2 regions of the Sphingomonas sp. PP-CC-3A-396 genome follow, and region 2 is predicted to be linked to the other one. Evidence: predicted binding sites of a transcription regulator. Region 2 holds the regulator's gene; the other holds the start of a gene.

Region 1 (7,570 bases), on a different contig from region 2:
GCTCTTTACGAGCACGTGTTCCTTGCGCGCCAGGATCTGGCACAAGCGCAGGTGGACGCACTGGCGGAAATCGCCACCAAGATCGTGAACGACAACGAAGGTCGGGTCGTAAAGACCGAGAACTGGGGCCTGCGTTCGCTGGCGTACAAGATCGCCAAGAACCGCAAGGCGCACTATGTCATGCTCGAGATCGATGCCCCGGGCAGCGTGATCGCAGAGCTGGAGCGCCAGACCCAGATCAACGAAGACATCATCCGTTACATGACGGTCAAGGTCGACACCCTCGAAGAGGGCCCGACCGTGATGATGCGCAAGCAGGATCGTGACCGCGAGCGTCGTGGCGACCGTGAAGGTGGCCGTGAGGGCCGTCCCGATCGTGGCGATCGTCCGGACCGTGGTCCCCGTCGTGACCGCGAAGAGGGAGCTGAATAATCATGGCACGTCCATTCTTCCGCCGCCGCAAGAGCTGCCCGTTCTCCGCCAAAGACGCTCCCCGGATCGACTATAAGGACGTCCGGTTGCTGCAGGGCTTCGTGTCCGAGCGTGGCAAGATCGTCCCGTCGCGTATCACTTCGGTGGCCGCAAAGAAGCAGCGCGAACTGGCTCAGGCTATCAAGCGTGCGCGTCATCTGGGCTTGCTGCCCTACATCGTTAAGTAAGGAGCGCCCACATGGACGTCATTCTGCTTGAGCGCGTCGAAAAGCTTGGTGCTATCGGCGACGTGGTGAAGGTCAAGGACGGTTACGCACGTAACTTCCTGCTTCCCAACAAGAAGGCGCTTCGTTCGAACGAAGCCAACCGCAAGGTGTTCGAGTCGAACCGTGCGAAGATCGAATCGGACAACGCATCGCGTCGCAGCGATGCCGAGACCGAAGCGAAGACCTTCAACGACGCGACCGTGACCCTGATCCGTCAGGCGTCGAACACCGGTCAGCTCTACGGTTCGGTCGCGGTTCGCGATCTGGTCGATGCGCTGGTGGCCGACGGTCACAAGGTCGGCAAGTCGGCGATCGTGCTCGACAAGCCGATCAAGGCGATCGGTGTCTACACCGTCAAGGTATCGCTGCACCCCGAGGTGTCGGTGGCCGTCAAGGTCAACGTCGCCCGCTCGCCTGAAGAGGCCGAGATGCAGGCTTCGGGCGTCGACGTGATGTCGTCGATGTTCGAGCGTGACGAGGCTGGCTTCGTCGAGGATTACGATCCGAACGCAGAGCCCGGCGCGACCGCCGAAGCACCGCGCGACCAGGAGGAAGAGGCGCAGGGTTGATCCCTTCGCTTCCCTTCTTGGCTGATACAGAAAGGCCCGCCCGGAGCGATCCGGGCGGGCCTTTTCTTTTGTGTCTGCGCGACAATTATTAGGGGCAAGTTACGCAGGCGCCGATCATCGCTGCGAAGGGGATGAGAGCGCAGAGGATCGGGACTAGGTGTTTCATGACGGGGTGACTCTTGGGGGTGTTATCCGGTTAATGCGTGGGGTGGAGAAAGGTTGCCGGGAGGTGAACGAATTTTGTACCGATCGGTATTAGGAAATTGACTCTGCGGTATTTAAAAGTTTGCCGCTCCTCTCGGTATCCCACCCCGGCGAAGGCCGGGGCCCAATTGGGGGACGCAGATGGTTCGCGTTGCGGTTCATTAGTGCCACCTTTCCTATTGGGCCCCGGCCTTCGCCGGGGTGGTAGTATTGGCAGTGTCAGCTTTCGACGTTTTCCGGCTTCTCGATCAGCGCAGGCCCCTCGCCTAGCGCCAGCGCGTCGACCGAGGACACGTCCTCCAGATCCCGCGCGCCAGTCTCGATATTCAGGTCGCGGAACTTGCGGCCGGTTACCATCAGGCGGCCGTTGAACGAATTGGTGAAGCCATTGAAGTTCTTCACCGCGCTGTTGAGGCCGACGCCGACCTTCCGCAGGTCGTCCGCCACCTTGGCGAGGCGATCGTGCATTTCCTTGCCGAGTTCACCGATCTTGCGTGCTTCGTTGGCGAGTTTTTCCTGGCGCCAGACCGCCGCGACAGTTCGGGCGATCGCGATCAGGTTCGTTGGCGTGGCCAGCAGCACGCGCTTTTCGAAGGCGAAGTCCCAGAGCGTCGGGTCGTGTTCGAGCGCGGCGGAGAGGAAGTGCTCGCCGGGGACGAACATGATGACGTAGTCGGGCGTGTCCGCGAACTGGCTCCAATAGGCCTTATTGCCGAGGCCGTTGACGTGCGCGCGCATCGACGCAGCATGCGCCGCGAGACCGATCAGCCGTTCGGCATCGTCGACCGCACCGAATGCGTCCTGGTAGGCGTTGAGCGAAACCTTTGCGTCAATGACCAGCGCGCGGCCGCCTGGGACGCGGATGATCGCGTCGGGGCGGAGGCGGGCGCCGTCGTCGCCTACCGCGACCGAGACTTCGGTCTGGAAGTCGGTGTGTTCGCTTAGGCCGCAGGTTTCCAGGACGTTCTTCAGTTGTTGCTCGCCCCAGCGGCCTCTGGATTTGGGGGCGTTGCGGAGGGAGTTTACGAGTTTGGCGGCCTCGGTGGAGACCTTTTCCTGGCCGAGGCGCATCTGTTCGATTTGCCCTTTGAGGTCGCCAAATGCGTCTCGACGCTCGGCCTCGACTTTTGCGACGCCTTCCTCGTAGCGTTGTAGACGGTCGCTTACCGGCTGGAGCATCGATTTCAGGTTGAGGCCGGCGGATTCCTCCGATTGGCGGAAGCGGGCGTCGGCGCGTTCGAGGAATGTCTTCTGCGCATCGCTGAGCAGCTTGTTGGCGACGTCGCCGAACTGCGCGGCCATGACGTCCTTCGCCTCGCGGAGTTCGAGCAGGCGCGCTTCGAACGCCTCGCCTTGGGCTTTGAGCGTGGCGATTTCGGTGCGGGCGGCGTCGCGGTCGGTGCGGATCGTGGCGAGGTCGAGGCGGAGTCGATCGGTGTCGGTAGCGCGCTCGGCGTTCTGCGCGCGGAGGGTGGCGAGGTCCTGCATCGCGGCGTTGCGTTCGCGCTCGACGGCATCGCGCGCGGTGCGGATGAGGTCGGCGTCGGCGACCTTGGTCTGCGCGACGGCGAGTTCGCTGGCTAGGGTGGCGGCTCGGCGGGAGGCCAGGAGCCAGCCGAGGAGGATGCCGGCGGCTAGCGCGAGGACGGCGATAATGGCGAACTCAGCCATTTTACGCGGCCGAAACTGGAGTGAAGTATAGGAAGTGCAGACGCTGGCGCAGCATCTTCTGGGGGTGAGATGGGCGCGCGGGCGCTTGGGTTCGGAAGGAGATTAGGGACGTCATGCGTAGAACATACGTCGAACGATTGATGTAGGACAATCGGAATATTCTGTTCTCCCGCGGAGGCGGGAGTCCAGGGTTACGGGCGGGGGCGTTCGTGGTCCTGGACCCCCGCCTTCGCGGGGGAACTAGAGGGGGACGCTAAACACCAAAAGATCGAGCCTAGCAAATAGCACCACCCCGGCGGAGGCCGGGGCCCAATTGGAAAGGTCGCGTTAACGGAGGACTGCGGGCTATCACCACTGTCCCCCAATTGGGCCCCGGCCTTCGCCGGGGTGGTTGCGTGTGGCGTTAATGCCGCGTTCTTATGCACACACTCTCAGCATAGAGAGCACAGACAGTACCGACACCGCGCGCGCCCTCAGCCCAGCTTGCGCTGCTTCGCCAGCTTCTTCAGCACCATGTCGCGCTTGAGGCGGCTGATGTGGTCGATGAACAGCACGCCGTCGAGATGGTCGATCTCGTGCTGCATGCACGTCGACAGCAGGCCGTCGAAATCCTCCTCATGCGCTGTGCCGGTCTCGTCGAGCCACTTCACGCGGCACCGCGCAGGGCGCGCCACCTCGGCATACTGCTCCGGAATCGAGAGACACCCTTCGTTGTACGTCGACATCTCGTCGCTGACCGACAGGATTTCGGCGTTGATATACGCCTTGGGGTTCTTGATCGGCTTGTCCTCCTCGTCCTTCTCCTCCTGGAGATCGATGACGAGGACGCGCTTCTGCACACCGACCTGGGTCGCGGCGAGGCCGATGCCGTTGAAGTCGTACATCGTCTCGATCATGTCGGCGACGAGCGTGCGGGTGGAGTCGTCGACCGTCTCCACCGGCTCGGCGACGAGGCGCAGGCGGGGATCGGGGACTTCGAGAACGGTCATGACGGTCATAGCGCGTCCGCTAAGGTACGCGTGCCGGGTGCGTCAAGCACCTGGCTCAAGCCATTGGACGCCGGGCGCGCAATGCCTGCGCCAACGTGCCCTCGTCGAGATAGTCGAGTTCGCCGCCGACGGGCAGGCCGTGCGCGAGTTGGGTGACGCGGACGGGGAAGCGTTCGATGCGCTCGGCGATGTAGTGCGCGGTGGTCTGGCCTTCGAGCGTGGCGTTCATCGCGAGGACGACTTCGTCGATGCCGCCGGCTTCGATGCGGCGGACGAGGCTGTCGATGCTGAGATCCTCGGGGCGGATGCCTTCGAGTGCGGACAGGCGGCCGCCGAGGACGTGGAAGCGGCCGGGGAACAGGCGGGAGCGATCGAGCGCCCAGAGATCGGCGACTTCCTCGACCACGCATAGCGAACGCTGGTCGCGGCGCGGGTCGGCGCAGATCGCGCACGGGTTGGTGGTGTCGACGTTGCCGCAGGTCGAGCAATTCTCCAGCCGCTCGTCGACCGCGGTCAGTGCTTCGCGCAAGGGCCCCAGCGCCGCGTCGCGCTTCTTGAGCAGATGCAGCACGGCGCGACGTGCGGACCGGGGGCCGAGGCCGGGGAGCCGGGCCAGCGCCTGCGTCAGCGCCTCGATCTCGGGGGATGCCATGGGGAACAGATAGGGGGTTGCGCGGCTCCCCGCCAGCGTGTTCGAGAGGGCCATGCGGATCATCTTCATGGGAACGCCGGACTTCGCTGTGCCGGTGCTGGAGGCCCTCGTCGCGGCGGGGCATGAATTGGTGGCGGCGTATTGCCAGCCGGCGCGACCGGGCGGGCGGCGTGGGCGCGAACTGGTGCCCTCGCCGGTGCAGCTTCGGGCGGAGGCGCTCGGGATCGAGGTGCGGACGCCGGTGTCGTTCAAGGCGTCTCTGCCGGAGGGGCTGGAGGCTCGCGCGGCGTTTGCGGCTTTGAACGCGGATGTGGCGGTCGTTGCGGCGTATGGCCTTATTCTGCCGCGCGCGGTGCTGGAGGCGCCTCGGTTCGGGTGTTTGAACGTGCATGGATCGCTGTTGCCGCGGTGGCGCGGGGCGGCGCCGGTGCAGCGCGCCATCCTCGCGGGCGATGCCGAGACGGGGGTCGGGATCATGCAGATGGAGGCGGGTCTGGATACCGGGCCGGTTCGGCTCGAGGGGCGGACGCCGATCGTCGGGAAGACCGCGGGGGATCTGACGTCCGAGCTCTCGGCGATGGGGGCTCGGTTGATGGTCGAGGTGCTGGGCGATCTGGACGCCTACCCTGCCCGGCCGCAGCCCGAGGAGGGCGTCACGTACGCTGCGAAGATCGAGAAGGCGGAGGCGCGGATCGATTTCGAGCGGTCGGCGGTCGAGGTCGAGCGGCTGGTGCGGGCGATGAACCCGGCACCGGGGGCTTGGTTCGAGCATGCGGGCGAGCGGGTGAAGGTGCTGGCGGCGGACGTGTTGCCGTTCTCGTTTCTTGGGTGCGAGGGGCTGACGGTCAATGCCGAGCTGACGATCGGGTGTGGCGACGGGGCGATCCGGCCGACCTTGGTGCAGCGGGCGGGGCGCGGCTTGACCTCGGCGGAGGAAATGCTGCGCGGGTTTCCGATTCGGTCGGGGACCCAGCTTTGACACGGTTCGCGTTGACGGTGGAGTTCGACGGGCGGCCGTTCATGGGCTGGCAGCGGCAGAAGCACGGGCCGAGCGTGCAGGCGGCGCTGGAGGCCGCGGTGTTGAAGATGACCGGCGAGACGGCGTCGGTGCAAGCGGCGGGGCGGACCGATGCCGGCGTGCACGGGATGGCGATGCGCGCGCATGTCGACATCGCGAAGCCGCTCGCGGCGTTTCGGTTGATGGAGGGGCTGAATGCGATGGTGAAGCCGGCGCCGGTGTCTGTGCTGGCGTGCGAGGTGGTCGACGACGATTGGCATGCGCGGTTTTCGTGCATCGGGCGGTCGTACGAGTACCGGATCGTCAACCGGCGCTCGCCGTTGACGTTCGAGGCGGGGCTGGCGTGGCAGGTGCCGCAGTTGCTGGATGCGGGGGCGATGGCGGAGGCTGCGGGGGCGCTGGTTGGGCGGCATGACTTCACGACGTTTCGGTCAGCGCACTGCCAGGCGGATAGTCCGGTGCGGACTCTCGATCGGCTTGAGGTGGTGCGCGAGGGGGAGCGGCTATTCGTCTATGCGGCGGCGCGGTCGTTCCTGCACCATCAGGTGCGGTCTATGGTCGGGTGTCTGGCGCTGGTGGGTATGGGGCGCTGGGCGGTTGGCGATGTTGCGGCTGCGCTCGCGGCGAAGGACCGGGCGATGCTGGGGCTGAATGCACCGCCTGACGGGTTGTTCTTCGTGAATGCTGTTTACCCCTAAGCTTGTTCCCCCGCGAAGGCGGGGGTCCAGTCTGGGCCACCGCCTTCGCGGGGGAACAATCTTCTACGGTTACCGGACGAACTTCGCGGCTAGCTCGACATGCGTCGACCAGCGGAACTGGCCGACGGGCTGGACCCAGTCGATCCGCCAGCCCGCGTCGCACAGCTCCTTGGCATCGCGCGCGAAGCTCGCCGGATTGCACGAGACGTATGCGATCACCGGCGTCTTGCATTCCGCGAGCGCAGTCGCCTGTTCGCGCGCGCCCGAGCGGGGCGGATCGATCACCACCGCGTCGAAGCGGTCGAGTTCGGCCACCGTCAGCGGGCGGCGATAGAGATCGCGGTGCTCCGGGTAGACCGGCCGTTGCGTGCGGTGCGCGGCGGCCTTCAGCGAGCCGAGTGCGTCGCGCGCGCCTTCGGCCGCATAGACCTTCGCCGGGATTGCCAGCGTGAAGGTGCCGAGGCCGGCGAAAAGGTCGGCGACCGTCGCTGGTTTGCCGATCGCTTCCAGGACGGCGGCGGTGAGTGCGGCTTCGCCATCGGGGGTAGCCTGGAGGAACGACGCGGGGGGGAGCGGCACGGGGACGCCGCCGAGCGTGATCGTGACCGCGTCGGGCTCCCACCGCGTCTCGGGTCCGAGGCCATCGTCGAACGCTACGCGGGCGATCTTGTGGTCTTCGCAGAATTTGGTGAGCGCTTCGGCGGCGGGGAGGCCTTCTGGGGCGAACCCCGTGATCAGGATGTCCGCGCCCTGGTCGGCGAGCGTCAGGTGGATGTCCGCGCGGCGGCGGAAGTTGAGGCGCTTGAGCAGTTGGCGGAGCGGCTGGACGAGCGCGAAGAGGCGCGGATCGAGGATCCAGCATTCCTTGATGTCGACGATCGTGTGCGCCTTCTCCGCGGTGAAGCCGAGCGTGATCTTGCCGCCCTTGGCCTCGGCGTGGAGCGTCGCGCGGCGGCGGCTGCGCTCGGGGGAGATGTGCGGCGTGCGGATCGGCGCGGACAGGTCCTGGCCGTCGAGCGCGGAGGCGATGCGGTCGGTGACGAACTCGGCATAGGCCTGGTCGTCGAGATG
Region 2 (7,570 bases):
AAGCACTCATGCGCCAGGACGATGTCGAAGCGGCAACGCGCGCTCTCGTCGGATGACCGGCCTGACGCACATCGACGAAGCCGGCGCGGCAAGAATGGTCGACGTTGGTGGCAAGGCGGTCACCGCCCGCGAAGCCGTCGCCTCAGGCCGCATCACCATGTCCACCGAAGCCGCCGCAGCGATCGGCGCCGGCACCGCGAAGAAGGGCGACGTCCTCGCCGTCGCGCGCGTCGCCGGCATCATGGCCGCCAAGCGCACGAGCGACCTGATCCCCCTCTGCCACCCGCTCCCGCTGACCAAGGTGGAAATCGACCTCGTGGTGGACGAAACCGGCGTAACCGCCACCGCCACCGCCTCGACCGAAGGCAAGACCGGCGTCGAGATGGAAGCGCTCACCGCCGCCACGGTCACGCTCCTGACGATCTACGACATGGCCAAAGCGATCGACAAGACGATGGTCCTCACCGACATCCGCGTCCGCGCAAAGTCCGGCGGCAAATCCGGCAACTGGGCCGCGTAGAAGAAAACCCTCCCCCCAACGGGGAGAGGGATAGACGCCAAAGGCGGCGAGGGTGAGGGCAAGCCAAGCAGAACGCGCCTAGCCTGGGACTTCAATCCCCACCCATAGCCCATTCATGATCCTCCACGATCGTCGACTCCACCGGCCGCCCCGCCGCATCGAGCGAAGGCTCATACCGAAACCGCTCCTCGATCAACCGGCACGTAAGCGCATCCAACTCCCGGCTCCCGCTCGACCGGGTCACCCGGCACCGAGACACCCGCCCATCGGTCTGGACCAGATACCGCACCGAAACCCGCCCCCGGATCCCCGTCTCGGCCGCCTCGCGCGGATAGTCCGAATCCTTTAGCCGCCCCTTGCGCCACCGCGGCGGCGTCTCCTCACCACCCCCGCCGTCGCCATTGCCATACCCACCGCTCCCGGTGCCATTGCCGATCCCGCCACTCCCCGTCCCCGGCCCGCGCACATCCGAAGCGCCCGCCGTAGCCTGCGCCCCCACCCCGGCCTTCTCCGCAACCACGACAGGCGGCAGCACCACAACCGGCACCACCGGCGGCGGCGCCACTACCTCGGTAGCCTTCGACTTCAAATTAGGCGGCGACGCAGCCCCCTCCGGCTTGCGGCTAGGCGACGGCCTAGGCCGCACCTTCTCCTCAGGCGGCGGCGGTGGCGGAGGCGGCGCCGCATCGAACACCTTCAACGCATCGCTGACCACCGCCGGCATCGTCACCACCAGCCCGTTGAGCAGCGCATAGCCCAGCACCCCCGGCAACAGCACGGCGCCCACCGCCGCCCCGATCCTGTCTCTCGCCCGAGGCTGATTGCGTGTCATCATGCTGATCTGGTGTCTCTTTCCCCCAAACATAGCCCCGCAAAGGATGAACCCGCGCTGGCCAGAGGTTCAGAGACGGCGAGCAACGACGACCTCACACTCGCCGTTACTGTCGAGGAAGTCCTCACACAGATCAAAACCCCACCCCGGCGAAGGCCGGGGCCCAGTTGGGAAGGTCGCAGTAGCGAAGCACGACAACCGCCAAATTTATGTTTCCCCGCGAAGGCGGGGACCCAGCCCTGGGCTCCCGCCTTCGCGGGAGAACAAGAAGGCGGTAGCTAACGTTCGATATCTGCCCGCCCAGACATCGCCATGGCGGCTAAGCTCTCCGCGCCCCGCTTAGCCAACAACGCCTGTCCTACATATCAAACCCATGGCAAAGCACGGAACCTACCCCCACGCCCCGCGCTTCCCCATACATCGCCCAAAGAACAAACCGCCAAAACGCTCCCAGCGTCTACACTTCCTATACTTCACTTTTCCGAACCGCCCAGAAACAGAGCCTTACGCATGACCCTAGTCCCCGTCGCCGAAGCCCAGTCCCGCCTCTTCGCCATGGCCCCTCGCGTCGGCCACGAGACCGTGACGCTACGCGAAGCCGCCGGCCGCTGGGCCGCCGAGGACATCCTCGCCCGCCGGACGCAACCCGCGGCGGATCTCTCGGCCATGGACGGCTACGCGATCCGCTTCGAAGACCTCCCAGGCCCCTGGAAAGTCATCGGCGAAAGCGCCGCCGGCCGCCCCTTCGCAGGCAATGTCGCCTCCAACGAGGCCACCCGCATCTTCACCGGCGCCGCCATGCCCGAAGGCGCCGACACCGTCATGGTCCAGGAAGAAGCCGAGCGTGACGGCGAAACCCTGATCCTCGCCGGCGAAGGCCCGCCGACACTTGGCCGCAACACCCGCCGCAAGGGCCTCGATTTCTCCACCGGCACCCGCCTGATCGCCGCCGGCGATCGCCTCAGCCCCGCGCGCATCGCCGTCGCCGCAACCGGCGGCCACGGCACCCTCACCGTCAACCGTCGCGTCCGCGTCGCCGTCGCCGCCACCGGCGACGAACTCGTCCCCCCCGGCTCGACCACCGACGGCGTAGCGCTCCCCGAATCGAACGGCATCATGCTCGCCGCGATGCTCGCCGACATGCCCGTTGACATCATCGATCTCGGCATTCTGCCCGACAATCTCGAGATCCTCCGCGAAGCCTTCGCGAGCGTCGAGGCCGACCTGCTCGTCACCACCGGCGGCGCGTCGGTCGGCGACCACGACCTCGTCCGCCCCGCGATCGAAGCCGCCGGCGGCACCATCGACTTCTGGCGGATCGCGCTGCGCCCCGGCAAGCCGATGATGGCCGGCCGGATCGGCGAGATGATGGTCCTCGGCCTCCCCGGCAACCCGGTCTCCGCGTTCGTCACCGCGACGCTGTTCGTGAAGCCCGTCGTCGCGCACATGGCCGGCGCACGCGATCCGCTCCCCCAGTCGACCCACGCGCTGCTCGGCGAAGACCTCCCCGCCAACAACGCCCGCACCGACTATCTCCGCGCCGAGCTGCGCGACGGCAAAGCCTATGCCTCGACGATCCAGGACAGCTCAATGCTGCTAACGCTGGCCCGCTCGACCTGCCTCATCGTCCGCCCCGGCAACGCTCCGGTTGCAAAGAGAGGCGAATCGGCGGAAATCCTCGTGATCGCGTGATACGGACGCTTGACGGCGTTAATTATGTTCCATAGAAGTTCCCAGTCTGTTCCGGACGGAGAACCGCCATGCTCACGCGCAAGCAGCACGAACTCGTCTGCTTCATCAACGATCGCCTCAACGAAACCGGCGTCTCGCCGTCGTTCGAGGAGATGAAGGACGCCCTCGACCTCAAGTCGAAGTCGGGCGTCCACCGTCTGATCAGCGCGCTCGAGGAGCGCAACTTCATCCGCCGCCTGCCGAACCGTGCGCGCGCACTCGAAGTGCTTCGCATGCCCGAGCGTGCCGAGAAAAAGGCGCCATCAAAGGCGTCGAACGTAAAGCCCGCGCCCGCTACCGCGCCACAGCCAGCGAACGACGTCGTCGAGATCCCCCTCCACGGCCGCATCGCCGCCGGCGTCCCGATCGAAGCGTTCGAAGGCAGCACGATGCTGGCCGTCCCCGCCGCACTGCTGGGTTCGGGTGAACACTATGCGCTCGAAGTCTCCGGCGACTCCATGGTCGAGGCCGGTATCCTAGACGGCGACTACGCCCTGATTCGCCGCACCGAGACCGCCCGAGACGGCGAGATCGTCGTCGCCCTGATCGAAGACAGCGAAGCCACCCTGAAATACTTCCGCCGCGAAGGCGCCATGGTCCGTCTCGACCCTGCAAACCGAGCCTACGATCCCCAACGCTACGCCCCCGCCCAAGTCCGCGTCCAAGGCAAACTCTCCGGCATCCTCCGCCGCTACGACTGAACTGCCGGGACCGACCTGCGTCATCACGACGCAGGTCGGTCTCGGTTTTTGGTTGCTCAGGAAAAGCGACAGCCTAGCCTTAAGCCAAGTCGCTTCTCCGGCCGACAACAGCGGCCGGATCTCTTAAGCAAGTTAAGCGAGATGTACTGGGCGTGTCGAAAAGCGACTAGTTTTTCGACACGCCCAACCGGCCCCCAAGCGTCCGGAAGCCCCTCTCACGCTCTGATGCATAGTCGCGTTCTCGACTCGAATGCCCAATCTCTGCGTCTCTGCGCCTCTGCGCGAACATCTCGTCCTCAATCTCCAGCGCGGCCGAAGAATTGGTTCACGTGGAGACGCGGAGGGGTTGCGCTTAGGGAAAACGAAGCACCTCCAAACGTCTTCGGAAGGAAGACTAAACAGTCCCCAGCCCGAGCCACCCCGTCATACAACAACCTTCTCCGCGTCTCCGCGTGAACCAGTTCGTCTCGCTGTGACCGCACGGGAAAACGAAAGATCTTGTTCACGCGAAGGCGCAAAGGCGCGAAGATATGGTGCCTGGATCAGCGCCTACCGGCTTTCGCTGGCGGCAAAAAACTGACGTCGGCTTATCGTTCATGGAGGTTTAAGGCCTCCCAAGCGGCATCACCTTCGCGCCTTTGCGCCTTCGCGTGAACAGTTCTATTTTTGACGGCCTTGGCCGGCGCGAAACGCCGATACAGTACCGTGAAACCGATCATGGCGCGGCCTGAACGCGTACGCGGTGCGTTCGAGGAGAGGCGGATCGCGCCAGGGGTGACGATCGCCTGCGTTCAGGATGGTCACGACCGTCCCGCTTCCCAAGGTCAGCGCGACGCCGCCCGTACGCCGGAGTACACGACGATCCAGTTTCAGCCACCGCGGTACGCACCGCTTCGGCAGACCGCGTTCGCTGACGACAACATCGGCGCCGTGACAAGCGGTAATGAACTCAGCAATCGGCACCATATAGTCGCTGCGGGTCGCCAGGATGCGCCACATCCGTCCCCGCGCGCCGATATCGGTAACGCAAAGATCGCGGCTGCACCGCGCATCGGGTTGGTCCGCCAGCAGCAGCGGCTCGCCATCCACGCCACCATTCTCTGCAAGCATGTCGCGCGTATAGTCGCCGGCCCGATCGCGCAGCATCGCAAGCCCCGCCGCCGTCCGCACCGCGACATGGCGCCCGTCGCCGGTCACGAGAACATCCGGCGCGGGCGTCGTCAACGCCCAGACCGCGCCGATCGCCAGTGGTACCAGCCCGAGCCGCCGCCACCGCGTTCGCCACAAGGCGATCCAGATGCCACCGACGATCATCAACGCGAACGCCGCCGTCGGCATAGCGGGCAAGGACCGCACCGATCCTGGCGCGCTGGCAACGATATGCGCGAGCCACAACAGCGCATCGAGCGAGCGCTGGACCAACCACCATATCGGTGCACCCAGCCCGCCGGCGTCCAGCAGCAACGCCAGCGCTTCCAACGGCATTACCACGAACGTCGTCAGCGGGATCGCAATGATGTTGGCGAACGCGCCGTACAGCCCGGCCTTGTGAAAATGATATACCGCGATCGGCATCAGCGCGAACTCCACGAGCAGCCCGGTGATAAGCAGCGATGCTACCCCGCGAGCGAGGCGGCGCGGTCGGCCCTCGTCGTGGGGCCCGAAAAACGTGCGAACCGAAGGGTGCTCGTGCAGCGCCATGATTGCGGTGATTGCCGCAAACGAAAGCTGGAAGCTCGGTCCCGCCGCCGATTCGGGCAGCACGAGCATGACGCACGCCGCCCCCGCCGCGACGAGGCGCAAGGTCATCGCCTCACGCCCCATCGCGAGAGCTGCCAGCACGAGCAGCGCGGCCACGCACGACCGAATCGTCGGAACCTGGCTTCCGGTCAGGGCGTTGTAGCCGTAGCCTACTGCCGCGCGATTTTCTCGAACGTCCGCTGACGCCCACTTGCGGACATTCCACGGGCCGGGGTGACTGCGGGTTACGCGCCAGTTAGGTGAGACTGCTAATAGCGATCGAAAGTCGATCAGCCTTCAGGAGAGTGTCTGTGCTTTTTCACACCATGGTCGGATCGAATGACATCGAACGGTCAAAGCGCTTCTACGACACGGTGCTCGCCACCCTGGGTGCAGGCGAAGGAACGCGGAACATCGCCGACAGCGGCCATACCCGTCTGATCTACAACAATGGTAACGGAACCAACTTCATCGTCAGCCAGCCGATCAACGACGAACCGGCAAGCGTCGCTAACGGCAGCACCGTTGCCTTTTCCTGCGACTCGCCCGAACAGGTGAAGCAGCTTCACGATACCGCCGTTGCCGCTGGCGGGTCCTCGATAGAAGCTCCGCCGGGACCGCGCGAAACTGCCTCCATGGGCACCATCGAGCTGGCCTATTTTCGTGACCCCGACGGCAACAAATTGTGCGGAATTCATTTTCCTGCCTGATTCGTTCGATACGGGTCCGCTTCTGTCGATAGCGGACCCCGATCATGCGATCCCGCGAAGACCCGCTTTCCTCCAATCCCGGACATTCAGTGGCCGCGCAAATCTGCCAAAAATAAGGGTTTGACTCCTATAACGCACGGGTCAGCAACGTATAGCCGATTGCCGCCGCCGCTCCCGCCAGCGCAGCGATCAGAGGCAAGCGCGCGTGCAACGCCAGCCAAGGGCTTAGCGCCAGCAGACGCAACACGATCAGCATCGTCGCGGCTACCGCAGCCGTAATATGCAATCCGCTCACCGACAGCAGATGCGCGAGCCCAGCGCGGCGCATCGCCTCCGAATCCTCCTCGCTGATTGCGCCGACGTCGCCGGTGGCTAGTGCGGCGGCGATCCCGCCCGCGCTGCCATCCAGTCGCGAGACAATATGGCGCGACAGCGCGACGCGGATGCCGGCTCCCGACTCGCTCGGCGTCGTCACGACCACCGGTGCGAAACCTCTTCCTGTCGCGCCGATCCCGCCGAACCAAGCAACTCGGGCGAAATCGTAGGCGCCCGGCACCGCGGGCAGCGGCGGCGGCATCAGCCGCGCCCGCAGACGCACGACCGCTCCCGTTCCCAGCAGCTTCGGCGCATCCGATTCCGCCAGATTGACGCGGATGCGGTATGGCAGGGTCACCGGTTGCCCGTCGGTCTCGGCGCCCTTCCCGATCGGCAGCAGCGTCAGCCGGACCAGCTTCCGCGCCACCAGCGGCTCAATAGCCTCCACCCTCGCGGAGAAACTCGCGATCGACGGTCCGCCCAGCACTGGTCGCGCCACCGACTCTGATCGCGCCCAGATGAGACCCAGACCCAGCGCCGCCGTCAGCAACCCAATCGCGAGCGACCGCGCCGCACGGCCACCCTGCCCGACCGCCAGACATGCCAACCCGCTCGCCACCAGCAGCAGTATTGCCACGCACCACGCCGCCGGATCGGGCAGCGCGAACCACAAAGCGATCCCGCCGCCCAGCATTACCGGCAGCCATAACACCAACTGGTCGCGCTCCGCCTCGAGCCAGCGTTCCACGGCAAGCCCGACGACAGCCCCCCATCGCGGCACGCCCATTTGTCGCCGCCAAGGACGCATGCTAGGGGCGGCGACGGCTGTCATGGCCATCGTTTCTCCATCGTTTCATCAGTCTGGGAGCACCCGCGGTTGGGCGCAATATCTGATACGGGCACCGCCGCTTCGGCCGCACCCGTGGTTACCCGTTTCGCTCCGTCGCCGACGGGGTTCCTGCATCTTGGCGGCGCGCGCACCGCGCTGTTCAACTGGCTGTTCGCAAAGGCGAACGGGGGC

The links. Region 2 encodes LexA, which represses DNA repair genes until DNA is damaged. Its sites were predicted from a motif close to GTTCCNCNCTTGTTCT; they were not measured.
Region 1: the regulator LexA is predicted to act here: its motif matches at 3,379-3,394, upstream of rmuC (DNA recombination protein RmuC).

The regions. Positions count from the first base shown of each region.
Region 1 covers NZ_SLYF01000007.1:163,477-171,046, reverse strand. Annotated here, with positions in the region: gene rpsF (30S ribosomal protein S6) at 1-432, shown strand, start outside; gene rpsR (30S ribosomal protein S18) at 435-659, shown strand; gene rplI (50S ribosomal protein L9) at 671-1,267, shown strand; gene rmuC (DNA recombination protein RmuC) at 1,691-3,142, opposite strand; gene def (peptide deformylase) at 3,616-4,140, opposite strand; gene recR (recombination mediator RecR) at 4,187-4,783, opposite strand; gene fmt (methionyl-tRNA formyltransferase) at 4,836-5,762, shown strand; gene truA (tRNA pseudouridine(38-40) synthase TruA) at 5,759-6,499, shown strand; gene C8J40_RS14790 (class I SAM-dependent RNA methyltransferase) at 6,569-7,570, opposite strand, start outside.
Region 2 covers NZ_SLYF01000004.1:121,574-129,143, forward strand. Annotated here, with positions in the region: gene trpC (indole-3-glycerol phosphate synthase TrpC) at 1-56, shown strand, start outside; gene moaC (cyclic pyranopterin monophosphate synthase MoaC) at 53-520, shown strand; gene C8J40_RS08940 (energy transducer TonB) at 612-1,307, opposite strand; gene C8J40_RS08945 (molybdopterin molybdotransferase MoeA) at 1,863-3,044, shown strand; gene lexA (transcriptional repressor LexA) at 3,113-3,784, shown strand; partial or broken gene C8J40_RS08955 (ComEC/Rec2 family competence protein) at 4,445-5,689, opposite strand; gene C8J40_RS08960 (VOC family protein) at 5,836-6,234, shown strand; gene C8J40_RS08965 (ComEC/Rec2 family competence protein) at 6,362-7,387, opposite strand; gene gltX (glutamate--tRNA ligase) at 7,472-7,570, shown strand, end outside.